4 linked regions of the Ensifer sp. PDNC004 genome follow. The main gene of each other region encodes a partner of the protein of the gene in region 2 in a complex. Links are inferred from orthologs where the notes say so. Each region holds a gene or a part of one and is shown on either strand. Other genes may lie near its edges. The genes, in order: JVX98_RS25810, accD, accC and accB.

What was found.
Region 1: the proteins of accD (region 2) and JVX98_RS25810 are in contact, whole or in part, in a solved structure (PDB 8UXZ), measured with the Escherichia coli proteins. The link is inferred for Ensifer sp. PDNC004 from one-to-one orthologs.
Region 3: the proteins of accD (region 2) and accC are in contact, whole or in part, in a solved structure (PDB 8UXZ), measured with the Escherichia coli proteins. The link is inferred for Ensifer sp. PDNC004 from one-to-one orthologs.
Region 4: the proteins of accD (region 2) and accB are in contact, whole or in part, in a solved structure (PDB 8UXZ), measured with the Escherichia coli proteins. The link is inferred for Ensifer sp. PDNC004 from one-to-one orthologs.

What each region holds. Positions count from the first base shown.
Region 1 is NZ_CP070353.1:3,648,847-3,652,257, forward strand. What follows is about bases 499-3,284. They hold JVX98_RS25810 (acetyl-CoA carboxylase carboxyltransferase subunit alpha), read right to left. Parts: upstream 2,476-3,284; coding sequence 1,522-2,475; downstream 499-1,521. Other genes in these bases: JVX98_RS25805 (murein L,D-transpeptidase family protein), read right to left, coding at 499-1,241; xerD (site-specific tyrosine recombinase XerD), read right to left, coding at 2,540-3,284. Also shown: more of JVX98_RS25805, read right to left, coding at 1-498; more of xerD, read right to left, coding at 3,285-3,411. UniProt on the Escherichia coli protein: Component of the acetyl coenzyme A carboxylase (ACC) complex. First, biotin carboxylase catalyzes the carboxylation of biotin on its carrier protein (BCCP) and then the CO(2) group is transferred by the carboxyltransferase to acetyl-CoA to form malonyl-CoA.
Region 2 is NZ_CP070353.1:2,894,231-2,897,802, forward strand. The notes cover bases 1-2,947. They hold accD (acetyl-CoA carboxylase, carboxyltransferase subunit beta), read right to left. Parts: upstream 1,958-2,947; coding sequence 1,043-1,957; downstream 1-1,042. Other genes in these bases: JVX98_RS22370 (folylpolyglutamate synthase/dihydrofolate synthase family protein), read right to left, coding at 1-888; trpA (tryptophan synthase subunit alpha), read right to left, coding at 2,008-2,847; trpB (tryptophan synthase subunit beta), read right to left, coding at 2,852-2,947. Also shown: more of trpB, read right to left, coding at 2,948-3,572.
Region 3 is NZ_CP070353.1:1,438,171-1,441,697, reverse strand. What follows is about bases 626-3,527. They hold accC (acetyl-CoA carboxylase biotin carboxylase subunit), read right to left. Parts: upstream 2,798-3,527; coding sequence 1,454-2,797; downstream 626-1,453. Other genes in these bases: aroQ (type II 3-dehydroquinate dehydratase), read right to left, coding at 3,315-3,527; accB (acetyl-CoA carboxylase biotin carboxyl carrier protein), read right to left, coding at 2,810-3,289; aat (leucyl/phenylalanyl-tRNA--protein transferase), read right to left, coding at 829-1,443; JVX98_RS15280 (DUF2155 domain-containing protein), read left to right, coding at 626-789. Also shown: JVX98_RS15285 (NADH:ubiquinone oxidoreductase subunit NDUFA12), read left to right, coding at 1-215; more of JVX98_RS15280, read left to right, coding at 337-625. UniProt on the Escherichia coli protein: This protein is a component of the acetyl coenzyme A carboxylase complex; first, biotin carboxylase catalyzes the carboxylation of the carrier protein and then the transcarboxylase transfers the carboxyl group to form malonyl-CoA.
Region 4 is NZ_CP070353.1:1,436,615-1,440,148, forward strand. Bases 626-3,534 are described here. They hold accB (acetyl-CoA carboxylase biotin carboxyl carrier protein), read left to right. Parts: upstream 626-1,794; coding sequence 1,795-2,274; downstream 2,275-3,534. Other genes in these bases: JVX98_RS15255 (DsbA family protein), read left to right, coding at 626-1,216; aroQ (type II 3-dehydroquinate dehydratase), read left to right, coding at 1,323-1,769; accC (acetyl-CoA carboxylase biotin carboxylase subunit), read left to right, coding at 2,287-3,534. Outside these bases: JVX98_RS15250 (pyridoxal phosphate-dependent aminotransferase), read right to left, coding at 1-215; more of JVX98_RS15255, read left to right, coding at 449-625. UniProt on the Escherichia coli protein: This protein is a component of the acetyl coenzyme A carboxylase complex; first, biotin carboxylase catalyzes the carboxylation of the carrier protein and then the transcarboxylase transfers the carboxyl group to form malonyl-CoA.

The sequences.
Region 1 (3,411 bases), 760 kb from region 2 along the record:
TGGTCCGGCGTCACGACGACGGGAGCCGGCATCTGCAATTCCGGTTCGCTCTTCGAGAACAGGCTCCAGAAGGATTTCTTCGGCTCTTCGACGGCTGCCTGCATCACCGGCTGCGGAATGGGATTGGCGGCGGGGACAGGCACGTGCTTGCCGCCATCGGTCGCCTTTTCGAGTTCCTTCTTCTGGAGCTCGACAGCCACCTTGGTTTCTTCCGCTTCCTTCTGATCGGCGAGCTTCTTTTCGAGATCGCTCGCCTTCATCATCTTGCCGGCGTCAAGCGAGTTGCCGGTCGGGGCATAGGCGAGCTCGCGGCCGACGCGCTGCTTGGCGACGATCGCCTTGCGCTCGGCCTCGCTCGGCTCGTACCAGACCATGCCGTCATACTTCTTCATGGCCTTGTCGTAGTCGGTCTGGTAGGTCTTCTCGAAGCCAGCCATGGCCACCTGCAGCGCCGGCGGCGTCGACATCGCCGGGCACTGGCCGCCGGGGTTGAACGGGCCGGAGGCCTGCTGGTTGAAGACGTACTTCTTTTCGCAGACGTTGACTTCCGGCGGACGCTTGGTGACTTCGAACTGGTCGTAACCGACCTTCAGCATTTTCCAGAAGTCGATATTCGGATTGTCGCGGTGCCGCGCCATGTTTTCCGCGGTCATGCGGAAGGGGAAGGCTTGCAGCTGTACGCTTTCCTGGCCGCCTTTGAAGCTGTCGCGGGCGAGCGCGAAGATCTCGATCATCTGCTCGTCGGTCATCGAGTAGCAGCCCGACGACGAGCAGGCGCCGTGGATCATCAGGTGCGTGCCCTGGCGGCCGTTCGCCTTGTCGTAGGCGTTGGGATAGCCGGTGTTGATCGCCAGATAATAGTTGGAGTTGGGGTTCATCTGGCGGGGGAAGAGCGGGTAGAAACCTTCCGGCGCCTGCCGGTCGCCTTCCTTCACCTTGGGGCCGAGCTTGCCGGACCAGGCGCAGATCTTGTAGGTCTTCAAGAGCTGGAAACGGTTGGCCGTATTGGCCTTCCAGACCTCGAGCGTGCCTTCTTCCTTGAAGATGCGCAACGCGATCGGCGCCTGCTTCTGCATGCCGAGTTCGGTCATCTTTCTGACCATCGGCGCAGAGACCTGGTACTCGGTCTTGTTCTTGACGGACTTGATATCGACCGACGTCGTCGCATCCAGCGCTTCGTTGGTGCAGCCGGCAAGTGTGGCGACAATGGCGGCGGAAGCTAAAAGGTTCCAGAAACGCATCAGCAGAGGCCCGTTCAAACCCAAACTCGACTACGATAGCCCAGTCCGCGAGGGTGGGCCCTTTAGAGAATCACTAAGCGATTATACTTCACGAATTCTTAACCCTGCAGGGTGGCCCTGCCGATGCGCTGTTCATGACCTTATGAATATGGCCAAGATTTGGCCACACTCCGCTTTGCAGTTGCGAAACACTCTACCGCAATCGCGGGCCATGGAGACCGGCGAGGGGAAAGGCGTGGGACTTTCGCCCCGTCCCCGCCTAAGGACTGCCGATCCCGGCTTAGAGATTACGGCCGATATTCAGGTATTTTTGTCGGCGATCGGTGCGCAACTGGTCGCCATCGCGTCCGGAAAGTTCCTTGAGCGCGTCGGCGATCACGGTTCCGGTGCGACCGATGACCGCATTCGGGTCGCGATGCGCGCCGCCGACGGGCTCCTGGATGATGCCGTCGATGACGCCGAGCGCCTTCAGATCCTCGGACGTGATCTTCATGTTGCTGGCCGCTTCCTTCGCGCGGGTGGAATCGCGCCACAGGATCGAGGCAGCGCCTTCCGGCGAGATGACGCTGTAGATCGCATGCTCCAGCATGTAGACGCGGTTGCCGGTGGCGATCGCAATCGCGCCGCCGGAGCCGCCTTCGCCGATGACGACGGTGACGATCGGCACGCGAACGTTGAGGCACATTTCGGTCGAACGGGCGATGGCTTCCGCCTGGCCGCGCTCTTCAGCGTTAACGCCCGGATAGGCGCCGGCGGTGTCGACCAGCGTGATCAGCGGCAGGCCGAAGCGATCGGCCATTTCCATGACGCGGATCGCCTTGCGGTAGCCTTCCGGACGAGGGCTGCCGAAATTGTGCTTGATGCGCGACTTCGTATCGTTGCCCTTTTCCTGGCCGAGAACGGCGACCGGCATGCCGCGGAAACGCGCAAGGCCAGCCTGGATGGCGTCGTCATTGGCGAAGTTGCGGTCGCCGGCAAGCGGCGTGAACTCGGTGAAGAGTTCTGCTGCATAGTCCAGGAAGTGCGGACGCGAAGGGTGGCGGGCGACCTGGGTCTTCTGCCACGGCGTCAGCTTGGAATAGATCTCGACCATCGCGTCGCGGACGCGCGTCTCCAGGCGTTCGATCTCATCCGAAGTGTTCACGCTCTCGTCTTCGCCGGCGAGCTTCTTCAATTCGAGAATCTTGCCTTCGAGGTCGGAGATGGGTTTTTCGAAATCGAGATAGTTGTGCATGAGATGCGTTTCCGATCATTTTGCGACAAGGGTCTGCGGGCCGAAACCAGCCTGCCCGGCGGTCCTAATCCTGTTTTTTCGCCTGTTTGGCAAGAGGGTGATGGTTTTGCACGAGGTTGTGCAGCCGTTCTTCCAGCACATGCGTATAGATTTGTGTCGTGGAAATGTCTGAATGCCCCAGCAGTTCCTGCACCGCGCGAAGGTCGGCGCCATTGGCGAGCAGGTGGCTGGCGAAGGCATGCCTGAGCACGTGCGGGGAGATCGTGGCGACCCTTATTCCGGCGCGGGCCGCAAGCGATTTCAGGTCGCGCGCAAAAACCTGGCGCGGCAGGAAGCCCTGCTTGCCCGAGGAGGGAAAGAGCCACGGGTTCTCGCGGTTGCCAGTTTCGTCGCGCGCCATCTCGTCGGCGAGCGCCTCGCCATAGGCCCGCATGGCCCGGATCGCCGCCTGCGACAGCGGCACGAGGCGGTCCTTGTTGCCCTTGCCGCGGATGACGAGGAAGCGGCCGTTCTGCGCCAGCACGCTTGCCGGCAGCGACACGAGTTCGCTGACGCGCATGCCGGTCGCATAGAGCAGTTCGATCAGCGCATGCATGCGCAATCTGCCGAGGTGGTCGGCGCCGCCGGCTGCCGCCTCGGTCTCCGCCTGGCCGATCAACCGCGAGACGTCGTCGACGCTTAGCGTCTTCGGCAGGCTGCGTCCCTTCTTCGGTGTGTCGAGGATCCCCGTCGGGTCGTCGCCGCGCATGCCTTCGGCGTAGAGGAACTTGTAGAACTGCCTGAGTGCCGAAAGCCGCCGCGCCTGCGAGGACGCCTTGAAGCCCTGGCCGGCGAGGTGGGCGAGATACCCGCGAAGATCGTCCGGTGTCGCTGCCGTCAGCCCGGTTCCAAGTGTGCGCAGGTGCGAGGAGGCATCTTCGAGATCACGCTCGTAGG
Region 2 (3,572 bases):
GGGCCATTCGACGCCCGCAAGACCACGCTCGATCGCCGCTTCTGACACATCGAAACCGGCGGCCCGTACCGCGCGGATCGCCGCTGCGGCATTGGCATACTGGTGGCGGCCCGGCAGCTTCGGCAGCGGCAGGTCGGCGAGCCCGCCTTCGTCCTGATAGACGAGGCGACCGAACTCCTCATGCGCCATGAAATCCTGGCCGTAGACGAACATCGGGCAGCCGAGGCGCTCGGCGGTCGAGACCAGCACATCCCGGGCGGCCTCTTCCTCCTGCTGGCCGATCACCACAGGGCAACCACGCTTCATGATGCCTGCCTTTTCGGCGGCAATCAGCTCCACCCGATCGCCGAGATAGGCCTGATGGTCGAGCGAGATCGGCATGACGACCGAAACGGCCGGACGGGCAATGACGTTGGTCGCATCGAAACGACCGCCAAGGCCGACCTCGATGATCGCTACATCGGCCGGATGCTCGGCAAAGAGCACGAAGGTAACGGCGGTCAGGATCTCGAAGACGGTGATCTTCTCGCCGCCATTGGCTTCAGCAACGCGACGCACGGCATCGGCGAGAACGGGATCGCTGACGAGCTTCCCCTTGCCGCCCTTGACGCCCAGGCGATAGCGCTCGTGCCAGTTGACGAGATGTGGCGAGGTATGGACGTGAACACTGAGGCCGGCTGCTTCCAGGATCGCCCGAGAAAACGCGGTTGCCGAGCCTTTGCCGTTGGTACCGGCGACATGGATCACCGGCGGCAGGCGGTCCTGGGGATTGCCGAGAGCTGCGAGAAGCCGGGTGATCCTGTCCAGCGACAAGTCGAAGCCCTTGGGGTGAAGGGCGAGAAGTTTTTCGATCTCATAGCCCGCTTCGCTGGCTTCCACCGCTGCCATCTCTTAACCCCGCCCCGACACGCTCGGCTGCTACAGGGCGCGCCCTATAGGCCGTCTACCGATCGCTGTAACGCCCTGAGTTGCAGCATCCCCGCTCACAAGAAATCGCGGAGATGCATCATTTTGTTCTATACAGTTCAGCCGACGCAGCGCTTCAGGCGCTGGCAGCGACCGGCAAGGCGGCCGGCTGCGTGCCGCCGTTGAGCTTCGAGGCTTCCGCCGGCTTCTTCATCAGGATCTTCAGAACCCGGGCGAGCGTCGACGGCAGATCATGGCGCTTGACGACCATGTCGACCATGCCATGCTCCAGCAGGTATTCCGACGTCTGGAAACCTTCCGGCAGCTTCTCGCGCAGCGTCTGCTCGATCACGCGCTTGCCGGCAAAGCCGATTTCAGCGCCCGGCTCGGCCATGTGAATGTCGCCGAGCATCGCGTAGGATGCGGTAACGCCACCGGTGGTCGGGTTGGTGAGCACGACGATATAGGGAAGGCCCGCTTCCTTGAGCATGTTGACGGCAACCGTGGTGCGCGGCAGCTGCATCAGCGACAGGATGCCTTCCTGCATGCGCGCGCCGCCGGAAGCCGGGAAGATGACCAGCGGGCACTTCTCGGAAATTGCCCGTTCGAAGGCCTTGATGATCGCCTCGCCGGCAGCCATGCCGAGCGAGCCGCCAATGAAGTTGAATTCGTGCACGACGGCGACGAGCTTGACGCCCTGGACGCGGCCGAGACCGGCAACGATCGTGTCTTCAAGTTCGGTCTTGGCACGGCTGTCGCGCAGACGGTCCGAGTACTTCTTGGAATCGCGGAACTTCAGCGGATCCTGGGCAACCTTAGGCTGCGGAAGCGCTTCAAAGATGCCGCCGTCGAACAGGTCCTTCAACCGCGCCTTGGCCGGCATCTTCATGTGGAAGCCGGACTGCGGGATGACCCACTTGTTTTCCTCGAGATCGCGGTGGAACACCATCTCGCCGGTTTCCGGGCACTTGATCCAGAGATTTTCCGGAACTTCCCGGCGGCCCAGCATCGAGTTGATCTTCGGCCGAACGTAGTTTGTGATCCAGTTCACTTAGTAACTCCTGAAGATTTCCTTCGGGTTGTGCGCGCTAATATAGGCAATTATTCGGCTGCTGCGAGACGTGCGGACCGCACGCCTGCCGAGAGCCCTCTCACCAGCGCTTCGACACCCGGAACCGTCGCATCGGTCGCCTTGCCCTCTTCGGTCAGGCTCGACGCGATCTGGTTGACGATCGCCGTACCGACGACCACACCATCGGCAGATGCTCCGATGGCCCTTGCATGTTCCGCCGTCTTGACGCCGAAACCGACGCAAACGGGCAGATTGGTGTGTGCCTTGATACGCCCGACGGCGCCACCGATCAACGACGGATCGGGCAGAGCCGATCCAGTGATGCCGTTCATCGACACGTAGTAGACGAAACCGGAGGTGTTTTCGAGCACCTTCGGCAGGCGACGGTCGTCCGTGGTCGGCGTCGCCAGGCGAATGAAGTTGATGCCCTTTTCCAGCGCCGGGATGCAGAGCTCGTCGTCCATTTCCGGCGGCAGGTCGACGACGATCAGGCCGTCGATCCCGGCTGAAAGCGCATCCGTCAGGAAGCGGTCGACGCCGTAGATATAGATCGGGTTGTAATAGCCCATCAGCACGATCGGGGTGCGCTCGTCGTCCTCGCGGAAGCGGCGGGCGATTTCGAGCGTCTTTTCAAGCGTCTGGCCGCCCTTCAGCGAGCGCTGGCCAGCCAACTGGATCGCCGGGCCGTCGGCCATCGGGTCAGAGAACGGCATGCCGAGTTCGATGACGTCGGCGCCGGCCTTCGGCAGCGCCTTCATGATCGAGACCGACGTCTCGAAATCCGGATCGCCGCCCATGAAATAGGTGACGAGGACCGGACGTCCTTCGGCCGCGACATCGGCAAATCGCTTGTCCATGCGTGCGGTCATGATCTTACTGCCCCATTCCCAGTAACTTGCCGACGGTGAAGATGTCCTTGTCGCCACGGCCGGAGAGGTTCATCAGGATGATCTCGTCCTTGCCCATCTTCGGCGCGCGCTTGATCACCTCGGCAAGCGCATGCGACGGCTCGAGCGCCGGGATGATGCCCTCGAGACGGGTCAGCGTCTGGAAGGCTTCGAGCGCTTCGTGGTCCATGATCGGCACGTATTCGACGCGGCCGACATCGTTGAGCCAGGCGTGCTCCGGACCGATGCCGGGATAATCGAGGCCGGCCGAAATCGAATGGCCTTCCTTGATCTGTCCGTCGCCGTCCTGCAGCAGATAGGTGCGGTTGCCGTGCAGCACGCCCGGCGAACCGGCGGTGATCGAGGCGCAATGCTCGTCGCCTTCAATGCCCTTGCCGCCGGCTTCGACGCCGACGATCTTGACGCTCTCGTCATCGAGGAACGGATGGAAGATGCCGATCGCGTTGGAGCCACCACCAACGGCGGCAATGACGAGATCCGGCAGCCGGCCTTCGGCAGCGAGCATCTGCTCCTTGGCTTCCTGGCCGATGACGGCCTGGAAATCGCGGACCATCTCCGGATAGGGATGCGGGCCGGCAGCCGTGCCGATCAGGTAGTAGGTGTTGTCGACATTGGTGACCCAGTCACGCAGCGCTTCATTCATGGCGTCCTTGAGCGTGCCGCTGCCGGCGGTTACCGGCTTTACC
Region 3 (3,527 bases), 1.5 Mb from region 2 along the record:
CTTCCGCCATTCCGGCCGGCTGGCACGGCTGGATGCACCACCGGACCGACGTTTCGCCGGCCGATGAAAAGTACACGCCGCGGGAATGGCAGAAGGCGCACCGCGCCAATCCGACCGGCACGGCCAACGCCTACCGCCCACAGGGCTCGATCGCTGCCACCGGCAAGCGCCCGCGCGTAACCGGCGACTACGACGCCTGGACGCCCGGCTCCTGAATAATCTGTTCTCAGTGACGACGACGGACCGCGGAATGGGTTCCTCGATCATGGCGAGGCCACAATTGATGGTTAGCGCCTGAAATCCATGACGAACAGGATACGCGGGAGACAGGCGACGATGGCAGGTTCTGATCTGCGCAAGGCAATCGGCCAAGGAGCACGGCGTTTGGGCTTGTCCCTGCTTGCCGCCTTGCCGCTGGTCGCATCTGCGGAAGCCGTTGACGCAGCCCGCCTTTCCAACGCCGTCGCCGTCTTCTCCGGCATCGACAAGATCACCGGCCGCATCACCACCTTCGACGTCTATATCGGCGAGACCGTGCAGTTCGGCGCCCTCCAGGTCACGCCGCGCGTCTGCTATAGCCGTGACGATACGGAAGCGCAGAAGATCACCACCTTCGTCGAGGTCGAGGAAATCACGCTCGACCGCAAGATCCGCCGTATCTTTACCGGCTGGATGTTTGCCGACAGCCCCGGTCTGAACGCCGTCGAGCATCCGGTCTATGACGTCTGGCTGCAGTCTTGCAAGGCGACCTCGGACCTGCCGCCGCCGGATACCGCGCAGAAGCGCTGAGCGGCGGGGCATATCCCCATTCTTTAGAATTTGCCTTGGTTAGAAGGCGAGGTCGGGCGACGACATCGCGTTCGCGAGCAATACTTCGTATTCCGCCTTCGGCACGTCGACGGCGCCGAACGACTTCAGGTGTTCGGTGGTGAACTGTGTATCGAGCAGTTCGAAGCCGCGCGCCTTCAGTCGCTCGACCAGATGCACGAGGCAGATCTTCGAGGCGTCGGTGCGTCTGGAAAACATGCTTTCGCCGAAGAAGGCTGAGCCGAGCGAAACCCCGTAAAGCCCCCCGACCAGTTGGTCGCCTTCCCAGGCCTCGACGCTGTGGGCATAGCCCATCGAGTGCAGTGTCGCGTAGAGCGTGCGGATCTTATTGTTGATCCAGGTTGTCGGCCGGTCGGGAGCAGGGGCAGCACAGCCGTCCATGACCGCTTCGAAGGCGGTGTTGAAGCGGATGTCGAAAGGCTTTCGGCGGATGGTCTTGGCGAGGCTGCGAGAGGTGTGGAAGCCTGCGAGCGGGATCACTCCGCGAATTTCTGGCTCGACCCAGAAGAGCTCCGGATCATCGGCCGAATCGGCCATCGGGAAGAGGCCGATCGAATAGGCGCGCAGCAGCATGTCCGGCGTAATATCGGGCTGCTTGCTGCGCGTCCCTTTCAATGTCTGGTCCTTACTCGGACGTGGTGGCCAGATGCTTCTCCAGCCAGTGGATGTCGTAGTCGCCGTTGGCAATGTCCTGATTATTGATCAGGTCCTGGAACAGCGGAAGCGTCGTCTTGATGCCGTCGATGACAAATTCGTCAAGCACGCGGCGCAGGCGCATCATGCATTCGACGCGGGTACGGCCATGCACGATCAGCTTGCCGATCAGGCTGTCGTAGTAAGGCGGGATTCGGTAGCCCTGATAGGCGCCCGAATCGACGCGCACGCCAAGGCCGCCCGGCGCATGGAAATGCGTGATCGTGCCCGGGGAGGGGACGAAGGTACGCGGGTCTTCGGCATTGATGCGGCACTCGATCGCGTGGCCGGAAAACACGATGTCTTCCTGCTGGACCGAGAGACCGCCGCCGGAGGCGACGCGGATCTGCTCGTGCACGAGGTCAATGCCGGTGATCGCTTCGGTGATCGGATGCTCGACCTGAAGACGGGTGTTCATTTCGATGAAATAGAACTCGCCGTTCTCGTAGAGGAACTCGACCGTGCCGGCGCCGCGATACTTCAGCTTCTTCATGGCGTCGGCGCAGATCTGGCCGATCTTCATGCGCTGGTCGACGTTGAGGGCCGGCGAATTCGCCTCTTCCCAGACCTTCTGGTGACGGCGCTGCAGCGAGCAATCGCGTTCGCCGAGATGCACCGCATTGCCGGCGCCGTCGCCGACGATCTGGATTTCGATGTGGCGCGGCTTGGAGAGGTACTTCTCCATGTAGACGGCGTCGTTGCCGAAAGCGGCAAGCGCTTCGGTGCGGGCCGTCGCAACGGCCTCTTCGAGGTCCGCCTCGCTGCGGGCGACCTTCATGCCGCGGCCGCCGCCACCGGCGGTCGCCTTGATCAGGACCGGGAAACCGATCTTGCGGGCGACTTCGAGCGCGTTCTCCGGCTTCACTTCGCCGTCGGAACCCGGAACGACCGGGATGCCAAGTTCCTGCGCCGTCTGCTTGGCGGTGATCTTGTCACCCATGATGCGGATGTGTTCCGCCGTCGGGCCGATGAAGGTGATGTCGTGCGCTTCGAGGATTTCGGCGAACTTGGCGTTTTCCGACAGGAAGCCGTAGCCCGGATGCACGGCGTCGGCACCGGTGATTTCGCAGGCGGCGACGATCTGGTGAATGTTCAGATAGCTATCGCGCGAGGGCGGCGGGCCGATGCAGACGCTCTCGTCGGCGAGGCGAACATGCATGGCGTCGGCGTCGGCCGTGGAATGAACGGCGACCGTGGCGATGCCGAGTTCCTTGCAGGCACGAAGCACGCGAAGGGCGATTTCGCCGCGATTGGCAATGAGAATTTTCGAGATCATCGCCGCGCCGCCTTATTCGATTACGATCAGCGGTTCGCCATATTCGACGGGGGCTGCGTCCTGGACGAAGATTTCGGTGACCTTGCCCGAGCGCGGAGCCGGGATCTGGTTCATCGTCTTCATCGCTTCGATGATGAGGATCGTCTGGCCTTCCTTGACCGTGGCACCGACCTCAACGAAGGGGCGGGCTCCCGGTGCGGGGGACAGGTAGGCAGTGCCGACCATCGGCGCGGTCACGGCATTCTTCGATGCGCGGGCGCTCTCGGCGGCGGGAGCGGCAACGGCGTTTGCCGGGGCGGCCGCTGCGGCGGGCATCTGGTAAGCCGGCATCTGCGGCATGGCCATCGGCATCGCAACCGGCGTGCCGTTGCGCGAAACGCGAATGCGCAGGTCGTCCTGCTCGACTTCGATCTCGGTCAGATCGGTGTCCTTGAGAATATTGGCGAGATCGCGGATCAGCGCCTGGTCGATACCTGGTTTCTTGTCAGCCATGGAATATGAGCCTCTTGTGTTCTTTTTATTTCGACGGATTTGTCAGGTTCTTTAGCGCATGCAGCGCAAGAATGTAACTCTGTGCGCCGAAGCCGCAGATGACGCCCTTGACGGCGGGTGCGATCATCGACTTGTGGCGGAACTCCTCACGCGCATGGATGTTCGAGAGGTGCAGTTCGACGACCGGAATGCCGATGGCGCGGATGGCATCATGAAGTGCGATCGACGTGTGGCCATA
Region 4 (3,534 bases), 1.5 Mb from region 2 along the record:
AGCGACAAGGTGCCGAGCGCGTCGGTATAGCCGAGCCTGCCATGCTCAAGCGCCTTGCGCGCAGCGTCGAGAGCTGCTTTGGGCGCCGGGTGGGCAGGCTGCCCGACCGCCATCGAGATCACCGGGTGGCCGGCGTCGCGGCGACGAGTCGCCTCCGCCAGTACGTCCATCGCATGGAAAGGTTCGACGGCACTGCGTTTTGACAAATCTACCAACGGAAAATCCTCGATATGCGGCTGTTCTCCAGCCCTTTGCCCGATGAAAATGACCTTCACAAGTCCGCGAGTGCCGTATTTCCGCCGATTTTGCCGTTTCGTTTCCGCAACACCCACCCTATGCTGCCGGCATATTGCGGATACGAGGAATCCTGTTGTCACTCAGAACAGCCGGTTGACCCGGCGACACGCGATGGACGACACACAGGATACGCAAGGACAACGAGGTAGAAATGAACTTCAGCACCAAGATGATTGCCGCCGGGACGCTCGCAGCGTTCGTGGCCGGGGTCAGCCTGCCCCAAAACGCGTTCGCGCTCGACGCGAAGCAGAAGGAAGAGATCGGCGCCTTCATCAAGGAATACCTGATCGCCAATCCGGAGATCATGCTCGAGGTCCAGGAGGCGCTGACGACGAAGCAGCGCGCCAAGCAGCAGGAAGCGGCGGAAGGCGCGATCACTGAGAACAAGAAGGCGATCTTCAATTCCGACTATGACATGGTGCTCGGCAACCCCAAGGGCGACGTCACCGTCGTCGAGTTCTACGACTACAATTGCGGCTACTGCAAACGCGCGCTTTCCGACATGGACGACATCCTCGCCAAGGACAAGAACGTGCGCTTTGTGCTGAAGGAACTGCCGATCCTCGGCCCGGATTCGCTGGCCGCCCACAAGGTGAGCGCCGCCTTCCGCCTGGTCGCTCCGGAAAAATACGGCGACTTCCACCGGGCGCTGCTCGGCGGCGAGGACCGCGCCACGGAGGAGACGGCGCTTGCGGTTGCCGCCAAGCTCGGCGTTTCCGAAAAGGACCTGCGCGCCAAGATGGAAAAGGAGCCGCATGACGCGGCCGTGCGCGAGGCCTACAGCCTTGCCAACGACCTCGGCATCACCGGAACGCCTTCCTACGTCATCGGCAACGAAGCGGTCTTCGGAGCAGTCGGCGCCGAGGAGATCGAAGGCAAGGTCGCCAATATGCGCGAATGCGGCAAGACAGCCTGCTGACAAACCTTCCCATGACTGTGGACAAATCCCGCGGGGGCCCAAAGGGCTTTTCCTCGCGGGACCATCAGTCTATAGGTAACCCTCCATGACCGGACCGGAATCCCTTATGCCATCGACCATTTTCGTGCTGAACGGCCCCAACCTGAATGCGCTGGGCAAGCGCGAACCGGGTATTTATGGTGGGCAGACGCTGGCCGACATCGAGGCCATGTGCAAGGCGGAAGGCAAGGCGCTCGGCTTCGACGTCGATTTCCGCCAGTCGAACCATGAGGGAACGCTGGTCGATTGGCTGCACGAGGCCGGCAACGTCGCCGCAGGCGTTGCAATCAACCCGGCTGCCTATGGCCACACGTCGATCGCACTTCATGATGCCATCCGCGCCATCGGCATTCCGGTCGTCGAACTGCACCTCTCGAACATCCATGCGCGTGAGGAGTTCCGCCACAAGTCGATGATCGCACCCGCCGTCAAGGGCGTCATCTGCGGCTTCGGCGCACAGAGTTACATTCTTGCGCTGCATGCGCTAAAGAACCTGACAAATCCGTCGAAATAAAAAGAACACAAGAGGCTCATATTCCATGGCTGACAAGAAACCAGGTATCGACCAGGCGCTGATCCGCGATCTCGCCAATATTCTCAAGGACACCGATCTGACCGAGATCGAAGTCGAGCAGGACGACCTGCGCATTCGCGTTTCGCGCAACGGCACGCCGGTTGCGATGCCGATGGCCATGCCGCAGATGCCGGCTTACCAGATGCCCGCCGCAGCGGCCGCCCCGGCAAACGCCGTTGCCGCTCCCGCCGCCGAGAGCGCCCGCGCATCGAAGAATGCCGTGACCGCGCCGATGGTCGGCACTGCCTACCTGTCCCCCGCACCGGGAGCCCGCCCCTTCGTTGAGGTCGGTGCCACGGTCAAGGAAGGCCAGACGATCCTCATCATCGAAGCGATGAAGACGATGAACCAGATCCCGGCTCCGCGCTCGGGCAAGGTCACCGAAATCTTCGTCCAGGACGCAGCCCCCGTCGAATATGGCGAACCGCTGATCGTAATCGAATAAGGCGGCGCGGCGATGATCTCGAAAATTCTCATTGCCAATCGCGGCGAAATCGCCCTTCGCGTGCTTCGTGCCTGCAAGGAACTCGGCATCGCCACGGTCGCCGTTCATTCCACGGCCGACGCCGACGCCATGCATGTTCGCCTCGCCGACGAGAGCGTCTGCATCGGCCCGCCGCCCTCGCGCGATAGCTATCTGAACATTCACCAGATCGTCGCCGCCTGCGAAATCACCGGTGCCGACGCCGTGCATCCGGGCTACGGCTTCCTGTCGGAAAACGCCAAGTTCGCCGAAATCCTCGAAGCGCACGACATCACCTTCATCGGCCCGACGGCGGAACACATCCGCATCATGGGTGACAAGATCACCGCCAAGCAGACGGCGCAGGAACTTGGCATCCCGGTCGTTCCGGGTTCCGACGGCGAAGTGAAGCCGGAGAACGCGCTCGAAGTCGCCCGCAAGATCGGTTTCCCGGTCCTGATCAAGGCGACCGCCGGTGGCGGCGGCCGCGGCATGAAGGTCGCCCGCAGCGAGGCGGACCTCGAAGAGGCCGTTGCGACGGCCCGCACCGAAGCGCTTGCCGCTTTCGGCAACGACGCCGTCTACATGGAGAAGTACCTCTCCAAGCCGCGCCACATCGAAATCCAGATCGTCGGCGACGGCGCCGGCAATGCGGTGCATCTCGGCGAACGCGATTGCTCGCTGCAGCGCCGTCACCAGAAGGTCTGGGAAGAGGCGAATTCGCCGGCCCTCAACGTCGACCAGCGCATGAAGATCGGCCAGATCTGCGCCGACGCCATGAAGAAGCTGAAGTATCGCGGCGCCGGCACGGTCGAGTTCCTCTACGAGAACGGCGAGTTCTATTTCATCGAAATGAACACCCGTCTTCAGGTCGAGCATCCGATCACCGAAGCGATCACCGGCATTGACCTCGTGCACGAGCAGATCCGCGTCGCCTCCGGCGGCGGTCTCTCGGTCCAGCAGGAAGACATCGTGTTTTCCGGCCACGCGATCGAGTGCCGCATCAATGCCGAAGACCCGCGTACCTTCGTCCCCTCCCCGGGCACGATCACGCATTTCCATGCGCCGGGCGGCCTTGGCGTGCGCGTCGATTCGGGCGCCTATCAGGGCTACCGAATCCCGCCTTACTACGACAGCCTGATCGGCAAGCTGATCGTGCATGGCCGTACCCGCGTCGAATGCATGATGCGCCTGCGCCGCGTGCTTGACGAATTTGTCATCGACGGCATCAAGACGACGCTT